4 regions of the Streptomyces sp. NPDC050211 genome follow, and region 3 is predicted to be linked to each of the others. Evidence: riboswitches for the same ligand, from Rfam matches in the RefSeq annotation. Region 3 holds a riboswitch; each other region holds the start of a gene.
What was found. A riboswitch is a leader RNA that binds a small molecule or an ion and turns the genes downstream of it on or off. The one in region 3 is predicted to bind cobalamin.
Positions count from the first base shown of each region.

Region 1: another riboswitch for cobalamin. It lies ahead of AB0I98_RS04705 (iron ABC transporter permease); the one in region 3 lies ahead of AB0I98_RS11500 (ribonucleoside-diphosphate reductase subunit alpha).
Region 2: another riboswitch for cobalamin. It lies ahead of AB0I98_RS39950 (cobalamin biosynthesis protein); the one in region 3 lies ahead of AB0I98_RS11500 (ribonucleoside-diphosphate reductase subunit alpha).
Region 4: another riboswitch for cobalamin. It lies ahead of metE (5-methyltetrahydropteroyltriglutamate--homocysteine S-methyltransferase); the one in region 3 lies ahead of AB0I98_RS11500 (ribonucleoside-diphosphate reductase subunit alpha).

Region 1 is NZ_JBFALC010000003.1:154,471-159,457, forward strand. Features, by position in the region: gene recO (DNA repair protein RecO) at 1-240, opposite strand, end outside; gene AB0I98_RS04680 (hypothetical protein) at 237-368, opposite strand; gene AB0I98_RS04685 (hypothetical protein) at 397-612, opposite strand; gene AB0I98_RS04690 (hypothetical protein) at 609-815, opposite strand; gene AB0I98_RS04695 (helix-turn-helix transcriptional regulator) at 932-1,765, shown strand; gene AB0I98_RS04700 (DUF397 domain-containing protein) at 1,747-1,935, shown strand; cobalamin riboswitch at 1,912-2,058, shown strand; gene AB0I98_RS04705 (iron ABC transporter permease) at 2,104-3,156, shown strand; gene AB0I98_RS04710 (heme ABC transporter ATP-binding protein) at 3,156-3,923, shown strand; gene AB0I98_RS04715 (ABC transporter substrate-binding protein) at 3,936-4,928, shown strand.
Region 2 is NZ_JBFALC010000063.1:39,324-44,310, reverse strand. Features, by position in the region: gene AB0I98_RS39955 (cobyric acid synthase) at 1-946, opposite strand, end outside; gene AB0I98_RS39950 (cobalamin biosynthesis protein) at 943-1,884, opposite strand; cobalamin riboswitch at 1,986-2,118, opposite strand; gene AB0I98_RS39945 (hypothetical protein) at 2,236-2,457, opposite strand; gene AB0I98_RS39940 (inorganic phosphate transporter) at 2,497-3,732, opposite strand; gene AB0I98_RS39935 (lysozyme) at 3,877-4,626, opposite strand; gene AB0I98_RS39930 (class II aldolase/adducin family protein) at 4,823-4,987, shown strand, end outside.
Region 3 is NZ_JBFALC010000008.1:192,454-197,440, forward strand. Features, by position in the region: gene AB0I98_RS11475 (carbon starvation CstA family protein) at 1-64, shown strand, start outside; gene AB0I98_RS11480 (YbdD/YjiX family protein) at 36-236, shown strand; gene AB0I98_RS11485 (DUF3311 domain-containing protein) at 378-632, shown strand; gene mctP (monocarboxylate uptake permease MctP) at 629-2,257, shown strand; gene AB0I98_RS11495 (GNAT family N-acetyltransferase) at 2,332-2,832, shown strand; cobalamin riboswitch at 2,855-3,014, shown strand; gene AB0I98_RS11500 (ribonucleoside-diphosphate reductase subunit alpha) at 3,136-4,987, shown strand, end outside.
Region 4 is NZ_JBFALC010000003.1:32,570-37,556, reverse strand. Features, by position in the region: gene AB0I98_RS04175 (GTP-binding protein) at 1-825, opposite strand, end outside; gene metE (5-methyltetrahydropteroyltriglutamate--homocysteine S-methyltransferase) at 932-3,250, opposite strand; cobalamin riboswitch at 3,401-3,629, opposite strand; gene AB0I98_RS04165 (SpoIIE family protein phosphatase) at 3,628-4,987, opposite strand, start outside.

The DNA of each region.
Region 1 (4,987 bases), on a different contig from region 3:
CTCGCTCTGCGTGCACAGCGGCAGCCCGCGCCCGACCAGCTCACTCCCCCGCGCGAAGAACTGCACATCCACATGGGAGAAGGGCTCCAGCCGCGCCCCGAACTTCGACTTCGTCCGCCGCACCCCACGGGCCACGGCACGTACCCGCCCGTGACCGCGGGTGAGCAGGGTGATGATGCGGTCGGCTTCCCCGAGCTTTTGCGTCCGCAAGACGATGCCGTCGTCCCGGAAGAGACTCATCGCTCACCCCCGCGGGTTTCCGGCCGGGGGTCCGGGGGGTGTCCCCCGGGCGAGCACAGCATGATCCGGTCCGCTTCGCCCAGCTTCTGGGTGCGCAGGACGATGCCGTCGTCGCGGAACAGACTCATGAGCCCATTCTCGCAGCCGCAGCCCCATTCAAGGGACCTCACCCCGGCTGCGGGCGTTGGCGTACGCGGTCGCCGCGCTGAGCCGCTCGGCCGGGGTGGCCTGGCGCACCGCGCCCGGCTCCGCGTCCCACTCCCTGCCGCCGCCGTACGGTCTCAGCTGGACATAGGGCCCCTCATGCCCCATGACGATGCCGAGCCTCCCGTTGCGGGTGTCCACGACATACGACCCGACCGGCGGCCTCACCGCACAGCCGCCGTGAGTCGCAGCGCGGCCTCCACGGAACAGCGGCCCAATTCGACGAGCGGACAGGGCGCCTCCCGCGCGAGACTCGCCGGGTCGATCCGCAGGGACGGCAGAATGATTCCTGCGTTTTTCAATGCTGCCCGCAATTCCTTCACTGCTTCCTCCGCCTCTTCGACGCAGAGCGCCGAGTGCTGTGCCTTCACGTGGTTCCCCTCCCTTTTCGGGTTTTACGCTTCACATCTCAAGGGTGGCGCACCACATCTACACTCGGCAGGAGTCTGTGCTCTACAAGTGTGGGGCAGTACAAGGGGGTTGAACTGTGGCCAACGGTTCACGTCAGGCGGCCTGGGAGTTCTTCGGCACGGAACTGAAGCGGCACCGGGAGGATAGGGGGCTCACTCAGGTCGAGTTGGGGGCGCGCGTCTTCGTCTCGGGCGCCTATATCGGGCAGTTCGAGCAGGCGATTCGAAAGCCGCAGTTGGATATCGCCCAGCGGATTGATGAGGTGCTGCAAACCGACGGTATTTTCGAGCGGCTGTGCCGGAAGCTGATTGACGACAAGCGGTATGCGGATTACTTCGCGAGGGCGGCGGAGTTGGAGCGGCTGGCGACGAAGATCTGCACGTTCGCGCCGACGCTTGTGCCGGGCCTCCTGCAGACCGCCGCGTACACACGAGCAGTGACGCTTGCGAGCAACCCCTTCGCCACCGACGCCCACATCGAGGAGAAGATCGCGGCGCGCATCGAACGGGCGCAGATCCTGGACGACGTTACAGGGCCCGTGTATTGGGCGATCCTGCACGAACACGTGCTGCGCATTCCGGTCGGCAGTGCAGCCGAGATGGCTCAGCAGTTGGACCACATCGCAGCGCTGGTACGGCAGCGGAAGGTGCTGGTTCAGGTGCTCCCGACCGCTGTTGGTGCGTACCCCCTCATGGGCCGGATGGTGCAGCTCATGGAGTTCGAGGACGCACCGCCAACCGCCTATACAGAGGCCGTGTATTCGGGGAACCTGCTGGACGATCCGGCCCTAGTGAAGCGCGTACAGGGGGCATACGATCTGCTCAGGGCCGCCGCGCTGCCGCCGGAGGCGTCCCTGGCCCTGATCGAATCGGTGGCGGAGGATCACAGACGATGCGCGAGTACGACTTGACCAACGCGCGCTGGCGCAAAAGCACGTACAGCGACGACAACGGCGGCGAGTGCGTCGAGGTCGCCGACGGAGTCCCCGGTGTCGTCCCCGTCCGCGACAGCAAGAACCCCGGCGGCCCCGCACTCCTCATCGGCGAAGCCGCCTGGGTGGCTTTCATCCGGGCCTGCTAGTCTCCCCGAGCCTCCTGCGGGGGAAGTCCGGTGAGAGTCCGGCGCTGACCCGCAACGGTGTGTGCGTGAGCCCCTTGGGCCGACGTGCAAGCCCGATTACCCGCAGGCGGTTGCCAGCCCATTGACCGCTCGCCGAGGACTGCGAGCCGAGGCGAAGGACCGCCGAGCGTGCGCCCCTCCCCAGGCCGAACAACCGTGCCGTTGCTCGTCGCTGCCCTCGCGATCCTGCTCCTCGTCTCCCTTGTCGCCGGCGTCGGGTTGGGTGCCGCCGGGGTCGGCTGGGGTGACGTCCTCCGTTTCCTCGGGGCCGGGTTCACCGGGGGAACCATTCACTCCGCGGACGTGGCGTCGTACACGATCGTCTGGGAGATCCGGCTGCCGCGTGTCGTGCTCGCTGCCGTCGTGGGGGCGGGGCTTGCGACGGTTGGGGTGGCCGTGCAGGCGATGGTGCGTAATGCGCTGGCCGATCCGTTCGTGCTGGGGATTTCGTCCGGTGCCGCTGTGGGGGCCAACGCGGTCATCCTGCTCGGGGCGTTCGCGGGGCTCGGGGTGTGGGCGCTGTCGGTGTCGGCGTTCTGCTCGGCGCTGGTCGCGATGGCGATCGTGTACGGCGTGGCGCGTTCCGCGACGCACGGGCTGACGCCGCTGCGGCTGATCCTGACGGGGACGGCGCTGGCGTACGGCTTCGAGGCGCTGACCACGGTGATGGTGTTCGGCGCGGCCCGGGGCGAGGCGGCCCGGTCGGCGATGATGTGGCTGCTGGGGAGTCTGGGCGGGGCGACGTGGCCGCGGGTGCCGATCGCCGCCGTGACGGTCGTCGCCGGGTGGGTGTGGCTGCGGTGGCGGGCGGAGGCCCTGAACGCGCTGGCGATGGGGGACGAGACGTCGGCGACGCTGGGGGTGCAACCCGGGCGGCTGCGGCGGGAGTTGTTCCTCGTCACGGCGGCGGTGACCGGGACGGTCGTCGCGGTCAGTGGGGCGATCGGGTTCGTCGGGCTGATGGTGCCGCATGTCGTACGGATGCTGGTGGGCGCCGATCACCGGCGGGTGCTGGCCGTCGCGCCGCTCGCCGGGGCCGTACTGCTGGTGTGGGCGGATGTGCTGTCCCGGCTGCTGCTGGCGCCTGCGGAGTTGCCGGTCGGGGTGATCACGGCGGTGGTCGGCGTCCCGGCCTTCCTGCTGCTGATGCGGCGCGGCGGCTATGCGTTCGGGGGGCGCTGATGCGGCTCGACGTGGAGGGCGTGACGGTCGAGGCGGCCGGGAAGCGGCTCGTCGACGAGATCAAGCTCACCGTGGACAGCGGGGCGTTCGTAGGGCTCGTCGGGCCCAACGGGAGTGGGAAGTCGACGCTGTTGAGGTGCGTGTACCGGGCGCTGCGGCCGACTGCCGGGGTCGTACGGCTGGACGGGGACGACGTACACACGCTGGACCCTCGTGCCGCCGCCCGGCGCCTCGCCGCGCTGCCGCAGGAGTCGTCGTCGGAGTTCGACTTCACCGTCGCCGAGGTGGTCGGGATGGGGCGGCTGCCGCACCGGGACCGTACGGCGGCCGACGACCGGGCGATCTGCGCGGAGGCGATGCGGGCCACCGGCGTGGAGCAACTGGCCGACCGTGGCTTCCTGGCCCTGTCGGGCGGCGAGCGGCAACGTGTGCTGATCGCGCGGGCGTTGGCCCAGCGCCCCCAGGTGCTGGTGCTCGACGAACCGACCAACCACCTCGACATCGCCCACCAGTTGGACGTGCTGTCCCTGGTCCGGGCGAGCGGCCTGACCGTACTGGCCGCGCTGCACGACCTGAACCTCGCCGCCGCGTACTGCGATCTGCTGTACGTCCTCTCGGCGGGCCGGGTCGTCGCGTCCGGGCCGCCGCACGACGTCCTGCGCCCGGACCTGCTCGCCGAGGTGTTCGGCGTGCGCGCGCATCCCGTGCGGCATCCGGAGACGGGTGCCGTGCAGCTGCTCTTCGACCTTCTCCCGCCGTCGGACTAAGGAACTCCCCGCATGCGTAAGCCAGTTGTCGCCGTCGCCGTCTGCCTCGCCGTGCTCAGCGCGGGCTGCGGTGCGGAGGTCGAGCCCTCGCCGGAGTCGAAGGCCGCGTCGTCCGTCACGCTCACCAACTGCGGGCGCAATGTGACATACCACAGGGTCCCGGAGCGGGTCGTCACCAACGATGTCGGCATCACCGAGCTGATGTTCGCGCTCGGCCTGGAGGACCGGATGGCCGGGTTCGCGATGCCCGACGACAAGGGGGACCTGGACGGGGTGCCGTGGAAGGGCGGCTACGACAAGGTGAAGTGGCTGTCGAAGGACCAGCTCACCAAGGAGAACGTCCTCGACGCCCGCGCCGACTGGGTCTTCGCCGGCTGGAACTACGGCTTCCGCGAGGACGGCGGCTTCACCCCGGACGCCCTGACCAAGCTCGGCATCCCCTCGTACATCCTCACCGAGTCCTGCCGCAACGGCCGTACGGACACCTCGCGGGGCATCATGCCGCCGCTGGACGCGCTGTACGAGGACCTCGCCAACCTGGGCAAGCTGTTCGGCGTGGAGAAGCGGGCGGCGGCGCTGATCTCCGACTTCAAGCGCGAGGTGGCGGAGGTGAAGGCGAAGGCCCCGTCCGATTCCCCCAAGGTCTTCCTCTACGACAGCGGCGAGGACCAGCCCTTCACCTCCGGCCGCTACGCCGCGCCCGACCAGATCATCAGCGAGGCCGGCGGGGTCAATGTCATGCACGACCTCCAGGACTCCTGGACGACGGTCGGCTGGGAGACCGTCGTGGAGCGCAACCCCGACATGATCGTGATCTGTGACTACGGGGACGTCAGCGCGGAGCAGAAGAAGAAGTTCCTGCTGTCCTACGCGCCGCTGCGGAACGTGTCGGCGATCAAGCACAAGCGGATCTTCACGCTCGACTACGTCGACCTGGTGGAGAGCCCGCGGAACCCGTCCGCCATCGCCCGCCTCGGGGAGTACCTGCGGACCACGACGCCCTGACTCGGAGGCCGGGACCGGTCCCGGCTCGCCCGTGGTGCAATCCGCCGACATCAGGAATG
Region 2 (4,987 bases), on a different contig from region 3:
GCGCGCGGACGGTCCCCCTGGTGCCCGGGATCACCACCAGATCCGCGTCGGCCAGTTCCTCCGGCCGGTCCACGAACCGCACCACGACGCCGGGTTCGGCGGCGAGGGCGTCGACGTCGGTGAAGTTGGACATGAGGGGAAGAGCGCAGACGGCGACGCGCAACACGTCCTCGCCGACAGGCGGCGAGACCACCGACTCCCGCACCGTCCCCCGCAGGGAGACCCGCAGCCCGTCCTCCTCGTCGATGCCGAGCCCGTGCCGGAAGGGCAGGACGCCGTACGTCCGCCGCCCTGTGAGGCCGTGCAGCATGTCGAGGCCGGGCTCCAACAGGCTGACGTCCCCCCGGAACTTGTTGACCAGGAACCCGGCGACGAGCTCCTGATCCTCGCGCGAGAGCAGCGCGACGGTCCCGAAGAAGGAGGCGAAGACGCCCCCACGGTCGATGTCACCCACCACCAGCACGGGCAGCCCGGCATTGCGGGCGATGCCCATGTTGACGATGTCGGTCCGCCGCAGATTGATCTCGGCCGGAGAGCCGGCCCCCTCACAGATCACCGCGTCATACGTGCCCCGCAACTCGGCAAGACAGTCGAGCACGGTCCCGAGCAGCCGCTCCTGCCGCCCCCCGTGATATCCCCGCGCGCTCAGCTCGCCCACGGGCTTCCCCATGAGCACGACCTGACTGCTCTGCTCGCCACCGGGCTTGAGCAGCACGGGATTCATCAGCGCGGTCGGCTCGACACGACAGGCCTGCGCCTGCATGGCCTGCGCCCGCCCGATCTCCGCGCCCCCCCGGGTCACGAACGAATTGAGGGACATGTTCTGCGCCTTGAACGGCGCGACCTTGACCCCCTGCCGCACCAGCCACCGGCAGATCCCTGCGGTGACGACGCTCTTGCCGGCGTCGGAGGTGGTGCCGGCGACGAGGAGTCCACCGCCCGTCATGACGTACGCCCCTTCACGATGCGGCGCGCGGCGACACAGACGCCGAGCGCGAGCCAGCCGACGCGCCGGGACAGTCGTACGGCCGCTTCGATGTCCTGCGTACCGACGGTCCGCCCGGCCCCGTTCAGTACGGGCCGGTGCTCGACCCGGCCGCCGTACGACAGCGTCCCGCCCAGCCGCACGCCCAGCGCCCCGGCGAACGAGGCCTCCACGGGCCCGGCGTTGGGGCTCGGGTGCTGGGCGGCATCGGTGCGCCAGGCTCGTACGGCCGCACGGGGGTCACCGCCGGCGACGGTGGCGAGTACGGCGGTCAGCCGCGATCCCGGCCACCCCGCCATGTCGTCGAGCCGGGCCGAAGCCCAGCCGTACCGCCGGTACTTGGGCGACTTGTGCCCCACCATGGCGTCGAGCGTGTTCACGGCCCGGAATCCGACGAGCCCGGGAACACCCCCCACAGCGCCCCACACCAGCGCCCCCACGACGGCATCGGAGGTGTTCTCGGCGACGGACTCCACAACGGCCCGGGCGATCCCGTCCGCATCGAGCGCCTGCGGATCCCGCCCGCACAGATGCGGCAGCCGCGCCCGCGCACCCTCGACGTCCCCCGCCTCCAGCGCACGCCCGATGCCCCGGGCCTCCCGGGCAAGCGAAGTCCCCCCGACGACCGCCCAGGTGGCGGCGCCGGTCAGGGCGACGGAGGCGGCAGGGGACGTACGTACGACACGAGCGGCGAGCGCCCCGACGGCCACGGCGCCACCGGCGCACACGGCGGTGTGCAGCGCGCCCCATCCGCGATGGTCGCGCCACAACACCTTTTCCACGGCCCCGGCGACCCGCCCGAACGCGGCGACCGGATGCCCCCGGCGCGGATCGCCGAGCAACAGGTCGCCGAGGAGTCCGGCGGCGGCGCCGTACGCGAAGTCGCGATCGGCACGCATGGAGCTCAGCCGACCGCGGGGTCAGACAGAGACCTGGTACTGCACCTCGAACGGCAGCCGAGCATCGCGATATGTCCTCACTCAGGGTGTCCACGCCCTGGTTCGACGAGACCGGCGGCGAGAGTTCCTGGCTCCCGGGGCTTTCTACCCCGGTGACAGTGGCGGGACCGCGCCGGATTCACACCGGCTTCCTCTTCTGCCGCCGTACATGGCCCCGGCAGTCCACCACGGGGTTGGAAGGGCCGTCAACTTGCCGTTGACCTGCGGCGGGAGAGTGTGCTGAGGCCCACACACAGGTTGGGTGCGGGACGGTGGTCCGTCCCGCACCCGGGTGCTTGCACGTGCCGCGTGTCAGGCGACGATCAGATAGATCCCATAGCCCACCGCCGCCGCGCAGGCCGCGAAGCAGGTGTACGCGCCGGTGACCGCGAGTGCGGCGGAGTCGCCCTGGGACACGGCGCGTTCGCGGCGGGAGAGGCCCGCGACGCCGAGGGTGAACAGGGACACGAGGGCCACGGTGACCACGAGGCTGACGCCGAAGACGGAGCCGAGGGCCGCCCAGTCGATCTTCATGTTGCTGCTTTCTGGATAAGCCGGGTGGGGGAAACCGGGTCAGACCGTGGCCTGCGAAGGCGCCGGTTCGGAGGCCGGGGCGGGGATCGTGGCCGTCAGCTCGTCGGTCGCCGTGCCCGTGGGCGGCGGGGTCACCGCGGCGATCGCCGTCGTCACCACGCCGGCCGGTTCCTCCGTCGTGTCGTTGACGTTCGTGTGGTCGACGACCTCGCGGCGGGAGCGCTGCCAGATCGCGGCGCTGGAGGCGATCAGGAAGACGGCGACCAGGGCGGTGCCCCAGCTGCCGAAGCCGGTCACGTACTCCGCGATCGCTCCGACCAGGGCCGCCGCCGGCAGTGTCAGGCCCCAGGCGACGAACATCCGGGTGGCCGTGGACCAGCGGACGACGCCGCCCTTGCGGCCGAGGCCCGCGCCCATCACCGCGCCGGAGACGGAGTGCGTGGTGGAGAGGGAGAAGCCGAGGTGGGACGAGGCCAGGATGACCGTGGCCGCGCTGGTCTGGGCGGCGAAGCCCTGCTGCGGCTGGAGGTCGGTCAGGCCCTTGCCCATGGTGCGGATGATGCGCCAGCCGCCGAGGTAGGTGCCGAGCGCGATGGCCACGCCCGCGGAGAGGATCACCCAGGTGGGAGGGTTCGAGCCGGGGGCGATGGCGCCGCCGGTGACCAGGGCGAGGGTGATGATGCCCATCGTCTTCTGCGCGTCGTTGGTGCCGTGGGCCAGGGAGACCAGACCGGCGGAGGCGATCTGCCCGGCGCGGTAGCCCTTCGCGGCCGCCTTGCCGTCGGCCTTCTTGCCGAGCGAGTACGACAGCCGGGTGGCGAGCAGCGCGGCGATGCCCGCGACGAGCGGGGCGGCGATCGCCGGGATCAGCACCTTGGTGACGAGCACGTCGCCGTGGACCGCGCCGACGCCGGCCGAGGCGATGGTGGCGCCGATCAGACCGCCCATGAGGGCGTGCGAGGAACTGGACGGGAGGCCGACCAGCCAGGTCAGCAGGTTCCAGAGAATCGCGCCGACCAGGGCGGCGAAGATGACCTCGGGTCGTATGCCGGTCTCGTCGACGAGCCCCTTGGAGATGGTGTTGGCGACCTCCACCGAGAGGAAGGCGCCGACGAGGTTGAGGACGGCGGACATCGCCACCGCGACCTTGGGTCTGAGCGCACCGGTCGAGATGGTCGTGGCCATCGCGTTGGCGGTGTCGTGGAAACCGTTCGTGAAATCGAACGCGAGAGCGGTGATCACCACAATCGCGAGGATCAGCGAGAAGCTTTCCATTTACCCAGGCAATCGTTCGAGGTCGTTGGCCGGTTGAACGTAGGTAACCTGGATGAACGGAAGATGAACTAGGAAGGGCCGCACGGTGTCCTGGCGTGGCGGTTGTCGCACCGCCGGACGCGCGCGGCCCAGACATCCCAAGGGTTAGGAGCCTCGGGCAAACTTCTTCAGCTGGGACAGGGACCCATTGAAGAGATTCTGGTCACCCGGCAGGCTGCCGCTGTTGTCGTACTGCCAGAACGTCCAGACCCCCCAGCCCGCCGGCAGCGTTCCCGCCGTCGACGAGTTGTAGCGGGCGACCCACAGCGCGTGGTTCGAGGCGAAGGCCCGGCTGCTGCCGGTGCATGTGTTCCACCAGTGGGCGGTCGTGTAGATCACCGGGCGGCGTCCGGTGAGCCGCTTGACCTCGTTGCTGAACGACTTGATCCAGGCGACCATCCTGGAGTTGCTCATGTTGTAGCACTTGTGCCTTTTGTCGTACGGGTTGTACTCGATGTCGAGCGCCGGCGGCAGAGTCCAGCCGTCCGCCCGCCAGGCGCCGCCGTTGCGCACGAAATGGGCGGCCTGGGTCTTGCCCGACGACTTGTTGGGCAGCGCGAAGTGGTAGGCCCCGCGGACCAGGCCGGCGCTGCGCGAGCCGTTGTACTGCTGGCCGAAGTACGGGTTGCGGTAGGTGTGGGACTCGGTCGCCTTGACGTAGACGAACTTGGCGCCCTTGCTCGCCGCGCTCCTCCAGTTGACGTTCTTCTGGTGCGAGGAGACGTCGTGTCCCTTCGGCTTGCTCGCGGCGAAGGCCGGAACCTCGGTGAGGGCGATTCCCCCGACGGTCAGCGCCGTCACGGAGGCCGCTATCACCTGGGCGCGGCGACGGAACGGTTTGCGATCACGAGCCATATTTCCCCCCGGAATGGCGACGTGCACGTCAAATCCCCCAGAGAGTACTGGTACGTCCTTGGGCGCTCATCGATCTCCGGCCAAGCCAGGAGCGAGGGGGTTACGTCCCTGTATGCACCCTTCCGGAGGTCGGTCCTCCGCCCTAAAGTGCCCCCGCCTGACGGCGGGTTGACGCCGCGCCTGGCAGGATCGCGGCATGGCTGAGCAGCGGCGGGATCAGGGAGACGGGCGGGAGGCCCGGGAGGGGTCACAGGTTGTGGGGGAGCGATGGGGGAGGGGTGTGCTCCAGGAGGAGGTGCGCGCCTGGGAGGAGCTCGTCGCCACCGCCCGCCGGACCGTGGCCGACGGGCTCGTCGTCGGC
Region 3 (4,987 bases):
GATCCCGACCCGGGAGGAGAAGGAGGAGGAGCGCGATGCGGTCGGCAGTGGCACGGGCGCTTAGGGGCGTGCGCTGGTACGTGCGGGAGTTGACCGACGAGTCTGCCTACGACCGCTATGTCGCGCACGTACGAAAAGACCACCCTCAGGCCGAGGTGCCGTCCCGGCGTGATTTCGAGCGGATGCGGACGGACCGGCAGGAGGGGGATCCGCGGCAGGGGTTCCGCTGCTGCTGAACACGCCTGGTGAGGCCCCGAATGAGGATGCCAGGTGAGGATCGCGCCCGGAATGCGGACGGGGACTTCCGCTTTCGCGACACCGTGACCTAGATTGCCTGCGCGTTACACAGGTGATCAGTGAGGGGACGGAGCCGGCGGATGTCACAAACATCGGAAGTGAACAGAGGGACGGTGACACCCGCCAGGGTCGTCATCGCGCTCTGCCTATTCGCGCCCTTCGTGGCGATGCTGTGGGTGGGTTCGTACGCGAAGGAGGACCCGGCCTTCATCGGCATCCCGTTCTTCTACTGGTACCAGATGGCCTGGGTGGTCCTCTCCACCGTGCTGACGATGGTCGCGTACAAGCTGTGGCAGCGTGACCAGCGGGCACGCAAGGGGGGTGCCGAAAAGTGAAGGACGGCGTGAACGGCGTCGCACTCGCCGTCTTCATCCTCTTCTTCGTGGCCGTCACGGTCATGGGCTTCCTCGCCTCGCGCTGGCGCAGGGCCGAGAACGAGCAGACCCTGGACGAATGGGGCCTGGGCGGGCGCTCGTTCGGCACCTGGATCACCTGGTTCCTGCTCGGCGGCGACCTGTACACGGCGTACACCTTCGTCGCCGTACCGGCGGCGATCTACGCGGCGGGCGCGGCCGGCTTCTTCGCGGTGCCGTACACGATCCTCATCTACCCGATGATGTTCGTCTTCCTGCCGCGCCTGTGGTCGGTCTCGCACAAGCACGGCTACGTCACCACGTCGGACTTCGTCCGGGGCCGCTACGACTCCAAGGGGCTGTCGCTGGCGGTCGCCGTCACCGGCATCCTCGCCACGATGCCGTACATCGCGCTCCAACTGGTCGGCATCCAGGCCGTGCTGGACGTGATGGGCGTCGGCGGCGGCGAGGACACCAACTGGTTCATCAAGGACCTGCCGCTGCTGATCGCCTTCGGCGTGCTGGCCGCGTACACGTACTCCTCGGGTCTGCGGGCCCCGGCGCTGATCGCGTTCGTGAAGGACGCGCTGATCTACATCGTCATCGCGGTCGCGGTCATCTACATCCCGATCAAACTGGGCGGGTTCGACGACATCTTCGCCAAGGCGAGCGCCGCGTTCAGCCAGACCAACCCGGCGACGGGCGCGCCACGCGGTGCGACGGTGCCGGGCGACGCGACCCAGTGGACGTACGCCACCCTGGCCCTCGGCTCGGCGCTCGCGCTGTTCATGTACCCGCACTCGGTGACGGCCGTGCTCTCCAGCCGCAGCCGTGACGTCATCCGCCGCAACTCCACGATCCTGCCGCTGTACTCGCTGATGCTGGGCCTGCTCGGTCTGCTGGGCTTCATGGCGATCGCGGCCGGAATCAAGGTGGAGAACGGCCAGTTGGCGATCCCGCAGCTGTTCGAGACCATGTTCCCCGACTGGTTCGCGGGCGTGGCCTTCGCGGCGATCGGCATCGGCGCGCTGGTACCGGCGGCGATCATGTCCATCGCGGCGGCCAACCTCTTCACCCGCAACATCTACAAGGACTTCATCAAGCCTGACGCCACGCCGGCGCAGGAGACCAAGGTCTCCAAGCTGGTGTCCCTGCTCGTGAAGGTGGGCGCACTGGTCTTCGTCCTGACCATGGACAAGACGGTCGCGATCAACTTCCAGCTCCTCGGCGGCATCTGGATCCTCCAGACCTTCCCGGCCCTGGTCGGCGGCCTCTTCACCCGCTGGTTCCACCGCTGGGCCCTGCTCGCCGGCTGGGCGGTCGGCATGATCTACGGCACAGTCGCCGCGTACGGCGTCGCCTCCCCGACCCAGGACCACTTCGGCGGCTCCAACAAGGAGATCCCCGGCATCGGCGAGATGGGCTACATCGGCCTCACGGCGTTCGTCCTGAACCTCGTGGTGACGGTCGTCCTCACCTTCGCCCTGAAGGCGATGAAGGCCCCCGAGGGCGTGGACCAGACAAGCCCGGAGGACTACACGGGCGAGGCAGGCGACCCGGGAGTCAAGACGGAACTGCCTCCGGCGACTGCCGGCGCCGTTCACTGAGCTGTACGTCAGAGCACGGGCCGTCGGAGAAATCCGGCGGCCCGTTGTCGTACCTGTCCGGCACACTCACCTGCATGGACATAGTGATCCGGCCCGTAGAACCCACCGAATACGGAGCCCTCGGCGACATCACAGCCCAGGCCTACCTCCAGGACGGCCTCCTGACCTTCGGCGAGAGTGACTGGTACCTGGGCGAACTGAAAGACATCGCGAAGCGCGCCGCCGACGCCGACGTCCTCGTGGCCACACAGGGCGACCAACTCCTCGGCGGAGTCACCTTCGTCCCCTCCCCCGGCCCCATGGCCGAACTCGCCCGCCCCGGAGAAGCGGAGATCCGCATGCTCGCCGTGGCTCACGCGGCCCGCGGCAAAGGCGCCGGAGAAGCCCTCGTACGAGCCTGCGTCGACCGGGCGAGAACCGCGGAGCGCACCGCCGTCGTCCTGTCGACCCAGCGCACCATGCACGCCGCCCACCGCATCTACGAGCGTCTCGGCTTCACCCGCGCCCCCGAACGCGACTGGAACCCGATCCCGGGCACCGAGTTCACTCTCCTCACCTATGAATTGACGCTCTGAAGTCACCGCGACACAACATATAGGGGTGTCACCAGAACCCGGCACAAGATGTATGCTCATGCTCGCTGTCGCCGCAGGGGAATCCGGTGCGAATCCGGAACTGTCCCGCAACGGTGTACTCATGCGTGTTCATACACGTATGGGAGTCAGTCCGAGGACCTGCCGACAGCGCGCCCGGCCACCCGGCCGGTGCGCCCGACGTCCGGGCCTCGTGGAATGGGCCGGTGGGCGCGACGCCATGTGCGCTCGTGTGCTGCCCCCTGCCCTCCGCAAGGCCCCGTGCCGAGCGAGGGAGAGCCCCACGTGACCATCGCGCCAGCCGAACCGGCCTCAGCGATCCAGGACACCGACGGTCCGGGAACCGCACTGCTGCGGACCCTGACCGAGCTGACCGCCGACCTCCCCGACGCCGACCCCGGCCGGGTCGCCGCCGCCGCGCTGCGCGGCAAGTCGGCCCGAGCGGACGAGTCGGAGTTGCGCGAGCTGGCCACCGAGGCCGCGGCCGGCCTCATCTCGGAGGACCCCGCGTACTCCCGGCTGGCCGCCCGTCTCCTGACGATCAGCATCGCCGCCGAGGCGGCCTCGCAGGGCGTCACGTCGTTCTCCGAGTCGGTCGCCGTCGGCCACCGCGAGGGCCTCATCGCCGACCGCACCGCCGAGTTCGTACGGCTGCACACGGCCCGCCTGGACCATCTGATCGACCGTGCGGCCGACGACCGCTTCGGCTACTTCGGCCTCCGCACGCTCCACTCCCGCTACCTCCTCCGGCACCCCCTCACCCGCAAGGTGATCGAGACGCCCCAGCACTTCATGCTGCGCGTCGCCGCCGGTCTCGCCGAGGACGACAGCGCGAGGTCCGTCGACGAAGTCGCCGCGCTCTACGGGCTGATGAGCCGCCTCGACTACCTCCCCTCCTCCCCCACCCTCTTCAACTCCGGCACCCGGCACCCCCAGATGTCGTCCTGCTACCTCCTCGACTCCCCCAAGGACGAGCTGGACTCCATCTACGACCGCTACCACCAGGTGGCCCGCCTCTCGAAGCACGCGGGGGGCATCGGCATCGCCTACTCCCGCATCCGCTCCCGCGGTTCACTGATCCGCGGCACGAACGGGCACTCCAACGGCGTCGTCCCGTTCCTGAAGACCCTGGACGCCTCGGTCGCGGCCGTGAACCAGGGCGGCCGGCGCAAGGGCGCGGCGGCGGTGTATCTGGAGACCTGGCACTCCGACATCGAGGAGTTCCTGGAGCTGCGCGACAACACCGGTGAGGACGCCCGCCGTACGCACAATCTGAACCTCGCGCACTGGGTCCCCGACGAGTTCATGCGCCGGGTGAACGCGGACGGGGTGTGGTCCCTCTTTTCCCCCGCCGACGTGCCCGAACTGGCCGACCTGTGGGGCGAGGAGTTCGACGCCGCCTATCGGAAGGCGGAGGCCGCGGGGCTCGCGCGCAAGACCATCCCGGCCCGTGACCTGTACGGCCGCATGATGCGTACCCTCGCGCAGACCGGCAACGGCTGGATGACCTTCAAGGACGCCGCCAACCGCACCGCCAACCAGACCGCCGAGCCCGGCCATGTCGTCCACTCCTCCAACCTCTGCACAGAGATCCTGGAGGTCACGGACGACGGCGAGACGGCGGTGTGCAACCTGGGTTCGGTCAATCTCGGCGCGTTCGTGAACGACGGGGACATCGACTGGGAGCGGCTGGACGAGGCGGTCCGCACCGCCGTCACCTTCCTGGACCGCGTCGTCGACATCAACTTCTACCCGACCGAGCAGGCAGGCCGCTCCAACGCCAAGTGGCGCCCCGTCGGGCTCGGCGCGATGGGCCTCCAGGACGTCTTCTTCAAGCTGCGTCTGCCCTTCGACTCACCCGAGGCCAAGGCCCTCTCCACCCGCATCGCCGAGCGCATCATGCTGTCTTCCTACGAGGCCTCCGCCGACCTCGCCGAGCGCAACGGGCCCCTCCCCGCCTGGCAGAAGACCCGTACCGCCAAGGGTGTCCTGCACCCCGACCACTACGACGTCGAGCTGACCTGGCCCGAGCGCTGGGCGGCCCTGCGGGACCGTATCGCCGAAGTCGGTCTGCGCAACTCGCTGCTCCTGGCCATCGCACCCACCGCGACCATCGCCTCCATCGCCGGTGTGTACG
Region 4 (4,987 bases), on a different contig from region 3:
CGGGTGGAAGGGCAGTTCGGCGCGGAAGACGGTGGAGGAGATGCCGTACTCCTCGGTCTCCGGGACATGGTCGCCGTTCAGCTCCCGGACCCAGCCCGGCGCCTGCTGGGCGCGCTCCAGGTCGAACAGTCCGGTGCCCAGCACCTCGCGGACGTCGACCCGGCCGTGCTCGGCGGGAACGATCCGGGCGGCGGGATTGAGACGGGCGAGCGTCGCGCGCAGCCGGTCGGCGGTCGCGGTGTCGACGAGGTCGAGCTTGTTGACGACGATCACGTCGGCGAACTCGACCTGGTCCATCAGCAGATCGCTGACGGTGCGCTCGTCGTCCTCGTACTGGTCGAGCCCTCGCTCCACCAGCTCGTCGCCGCCCGCCAGTTCGGGCAGGAAGTTCGCGGCGTCCACGACCGTGACCATGGTGTCCAGTCGCGCCAGGTCGCCGAGGGTGGCGCCGTCGTCGCGGGCGAAGGCGAAGGTGGCCGCGACCGGCATCGGCTCCGAGATGCCGGACGACTCGATGAGGAGGTAGTCGAAGCGGCCCTCGCGGGCCAGCCGGTCGACCTCCTCCAGCAGATCGTCGCGCAGGGTGCAGCAGATGCACCCGTTGGTCATCTCGACCAGGCGCTCCTCGGTGCGCGACAGAGCGGCCTCGCCGCCGCGGACCAGCGCGGCGTCGATGTTGATCTCGCTCATGTCATTGACGATGACCGCGACCCGCAGGCCCTCACGGTTGCCGAGGACATGGTTGAGCAGCGTGGTCTTGCCCGCTCCCAGAAATCCGGACAGCACGGTGACGGGCAGACGGTCGGACAGGCCGAGGGAAGGCATGGCGGTTCTCCTGGGTGGGCGAGCACCGTCACGCTACATGAAAATGGGTCCCATTAACACCGGCCGGGGCGTGCGGGGCGGCCCCGGCCGGTGGGGAGGCAGGTGGTTAGGACGTGGGCAGTTCGCCGCGGACCGTGCGGGCCGCGGCGACTAGGTTCTCCAGCGAGGAACGGGTCTCCGGCCAGGCGCGGGTCTTCAGGCCGCAGTCGGGGTTGACCCACAGCCGGTCGGCGGGGATCGCCTTCAGGGCGGTGCGCAGGAGTTCGGCCGCCTCCTCGGCGCTCGGCACGCGCGGGGAGTGGATGTCGTACACGCCGGGTCCGGCCTCGCGCGGATAGCCATGGCCGGCGAGTTCACGGGCGACCTGCATATGGGAGCGGGCCGCCTCCAGGCTGATGACGTCCGCATCGAGATCGTCGATGGCCTGGATGATGTCGCCGAACTCGGCGTAGCACATATGGGTGTGGATCTGCGTGTCCGGGCGCACGCCGCCGGTCGTCAGACGGAACGCCTCCGTCGCCCAGGCCAGGTAGGCGGGGTGGTCGGCGGCGCGCAGCGGCAGCGTCTCGCGCAGGGCCGGTTCGTCGACTTGGATCACCGAAGTCCCGGCCGCCTCGAGGTCGTTCACCTCGTCGCGCAGCGCCAGCGCGACCTGCCGGGCCGTCTCGCCGAGCGGCTGGTCGTCGCGGACGAAGGACCAGGCGAGCATGGTGACCGGTCCCGTGAGCATGCCCTTGACGGGGCGCGAGGTGAGGGACTGGGCATACGTCGTCCAGCGCACCGTCATCGGCTCGGGCCGGGAGATGTCGCCGGCCAGGATCGGCGGGCGGACGTAGCGGGTGCCGTAGGACTGGACCCAGCCGTGCTGGGTGGCGAGGTAGCCGGTGAGCTGCTCGGCGAAGTACTGGACCATGTCGTTGCGTTCGGGCTCACCGTGCACCAGGACGTCCAGGCCGGTCTTCTCCTGGAAGGAGATCACCTCCTGGATCTCCGCCCTGATCCGGTGCTCGTAGCCGGCCGTGTCGATCCGGCCCGCCTTCAAGTCCGCGCGCGCCGCACGCAGTTCGCCGGTCTGCGGGAACGAGCCGATGGTGGTGGTCGGCAGCGGCGGCAGGCCGAGGTGGGCGCGCTGGGCGGCGGCCCGCTCGGCGTACGGCTGGGAGCGTCGGGCGTCGGCGGCGGTGACGGCCGTGGCGCGGGCCCGTACGGCCGGGTCGCGGGTGATGGGGGAGTTGGCGCGGGAGGCCAGGTCGGCGCGGTTGGCGGCGAGTTCGGCGGTGATCGCGTCGGTGCCGCGGGCGAGGCCCTTGGTGAGGGTGACGATCTCGGTGGTCTTCTGCCGGGCGAAGGCGAGCCAGCGCAGGATCTGCGGCTCGATGTCCCGCTCGGCCGCCGTGTCGAGGGGGACGTGCAGCAGGGAGCAGGAGGCCGCGACGTCGACCCTGTCGGCCAGGCCCAGCAGGGTGCCGAGCGTGGTGAGCGATGCCGACAGGTCGTTGACCCAGATGTTGCGGCCGTCGACGACACCGGCGACCAGCCGCTTGCCGGGCAGCCCGCCGACCGCGGCGAGGGCGTCCAGATTGGCGGCGGCGGCCTCGGTGAAGTCCAGCGCGAGCCCGTCGACCGGGGCCTTGGCCAGCACCGGCAGCGCGTCGCCGAGCCGGTCGAAGTACGAGGCGACCAGCAGCCTCGGCCGGTCGGTGAGGGCGCCGAGCTCCCGGTACGCCCGCTCGGCGGCGTTCAGTTCGGCCGGGGTGCGGTCCTGGACGAGGGCGGGCTCGTCCAGCTGCACCCACTCGGCGCCGGCGGCGCGCAGGTCGGCGAGGACCTCGGCGTACACCGGGAGCAGCCGGTCGAGGAGGGTGATGGGGTCGAAGTCGGCGGCCACGCCGGGGGCGGGCTTGGCGAGCAGGAGGTAGGTGACGGGGCCGACCAGGACCGGACGCGCCGTCAGACCCAGGGCGAGGGCTTCCTTCAGCTCGGCGACCTGCTTGGCGGAGTCGGCGGTGAACACCGTGTCCGGGCCCAACTCCGGGACCAGATAGTGGTAGTTGGTGTCGAACCACTTCGTCATCTCCAGCGGCGCCACGTCCTGGGTGCCGCGCGCCATGGCGAAGTAGCCGTCCAGGGCGTCCGCTTCGACGGCGGCCCGGTGCCGCTCGGGGATCGCGCCGACCATGACGGTGGTGTCGAGGACGTGGTCGTAGTACGAGAAGTCACCGGTCGGCACCTCGTGGATGCCGGCCCCGGCCAGCTGCCGCCAGTTGCCGCGCCGCAGTTCGGCCGCGGTGGCGCGGAGGGCGTCGGCGGTGACGCGGCCCTTCCAGTAGCCCTCGATCGCCTTCTTCAGTTCCCGGTGCGGGCCCTGGCGGGGGTAGCCGTACACGGTGGCCCGTGCTGCCGCGGCTGCGGGCTTGCTTGTCACGGAGATCTCCTTCGCGAGATGAATCCCTGAGATCCCGGAGACGGGACGAGAACGCGAAGGGTGACCAACCGGACGGCAACGGCCACTGGCCGTCCGCTCGGTGGTACGCCGACCCGCCCTCGAGGTCACCGGGATGTCCGCGCACGAGTGGTTCGCACACGGGCAGTTGGCAGGTCTTCGGACTCACGGGCACGTCTCCTCGTCGTACGAGGAGACATCTACTGGCCGTCGCTTCCCAGGTCCGCTTCATGGACCCAGTGCGTATGACGGCGGTCGTTCCCGTTCACCGCTGCGGGGCAGTCCCGGATTCCCACCGGGTTCCCTCTTGCGACGCATCCCGCCTGGCGGACGGGGGCGAACCAGCTGCGTCGGCCAGCTTAACCCGCAGGGGGCAACGGCTGCTCGAACCACACAACCTTGCCCGTGCTCACCCGAGTTGCCCCCCAGCGCTCGGACAGCTGGTCGACCAGGAACAGCCCGCGTCCGCCCTCGTCGCTCAGCCGGGCGTGGCGCATCCTCGGCACCACGGGCGAGTCGTCGCCGACCTCGCAGCGCAGCACGTCCGTGCAGAGTAGCCGCAGGGTGATCGGGCGGGAGGCGAAGCGCACGGCGTTGGCCACCACCTCGCTGACCATCAGCTCGGTGGATTCGAGCAGGTCGTCGAGGCCCCAGCCGTGCAGGGTCCTGCGAGTCAGCCGGCGGGCCTGGCGCGCGGTCTGCGGGCGCGGCGCCATGTACCAGTAGGCGACGGTCTCCGGCAGGATGCCCTCGAACCGGGCCGCTAGCAGCGCGATGTCGTCGTCGCGGTCACCGGCGCCCAGGGTGCCGAGGGCCTGGTCGCACAGGTCTTCCAGGGTCGGCGGCGCGGATCCTGAACCGGTCGCGCGCAGCCGGGCGCAGAGCCGCTCCACGCCGGTCATGACGTCCGAGTCGCGGGACTCGACCAGGCCGTCGGTGTACAGCAGCAGGGTCGCCCCGCCCGGCGCGTGTGTCTCGACCGACTCGAATCCACCGCTGCCGACACCGATCGGCGCTCCGGGCGGGACGTCCAGCACCTCGACGCCGCCGTCGGGACGCAGCAGCACCGGCGGCAGGTGGCTGGCGCTGGACGCGATCAGCCGGTGCAGGACGGGGTCGTACAAGGCGTACAGGCAGGTCGCGGTGTGCTCGCTGCCCAGGCGTGCCGCCTGCTCGTCGAGGTGGTGCAGCACCTCGTCCGGGGGCAGGTCGAGCCCGGCCAGGGTCTGCACGCTGGTCCGCAGCTGGCCCATGATCGCGGCCGAGGTCATGGAGTGGCCCATCACATCGCCGATCACCAGGGCCACGCGATTGCCGGGCAGCGGGATCGCGTCGTACCAGTCCCCGCCGACCTGCGCGGTCCGCGAGGCCGGCAGATAGCGGCTGGCCAGCCGGACCCCGGGCGGCTCCGGCAGCGACGGCGGGAGCATCGTGCGCTGCAACGTGTCGGCGACGGATGCCTCACGCTCGTACAGCATCGCCTTGTCCAGCCCGAGGGCGGTGTGGGTGGCGAGCTGGGAGGCCACCAGCAGATCGTCGCCGGTGAAGTCGGGCCGGTCGAGTCCGCGGATCAGGACGACGCTGCCCAGGGCGTGGTTGCGGCCGTGCAGCGGGGCGATGATCAGCCGTCGCCCGGGCGGTGCCGACCAGGGCATGTGCACCCTCCCGAGCAGCTCGGCCGCCGCCGGGGCGACGCCCGGGTCGTTGCCGAACACCGGC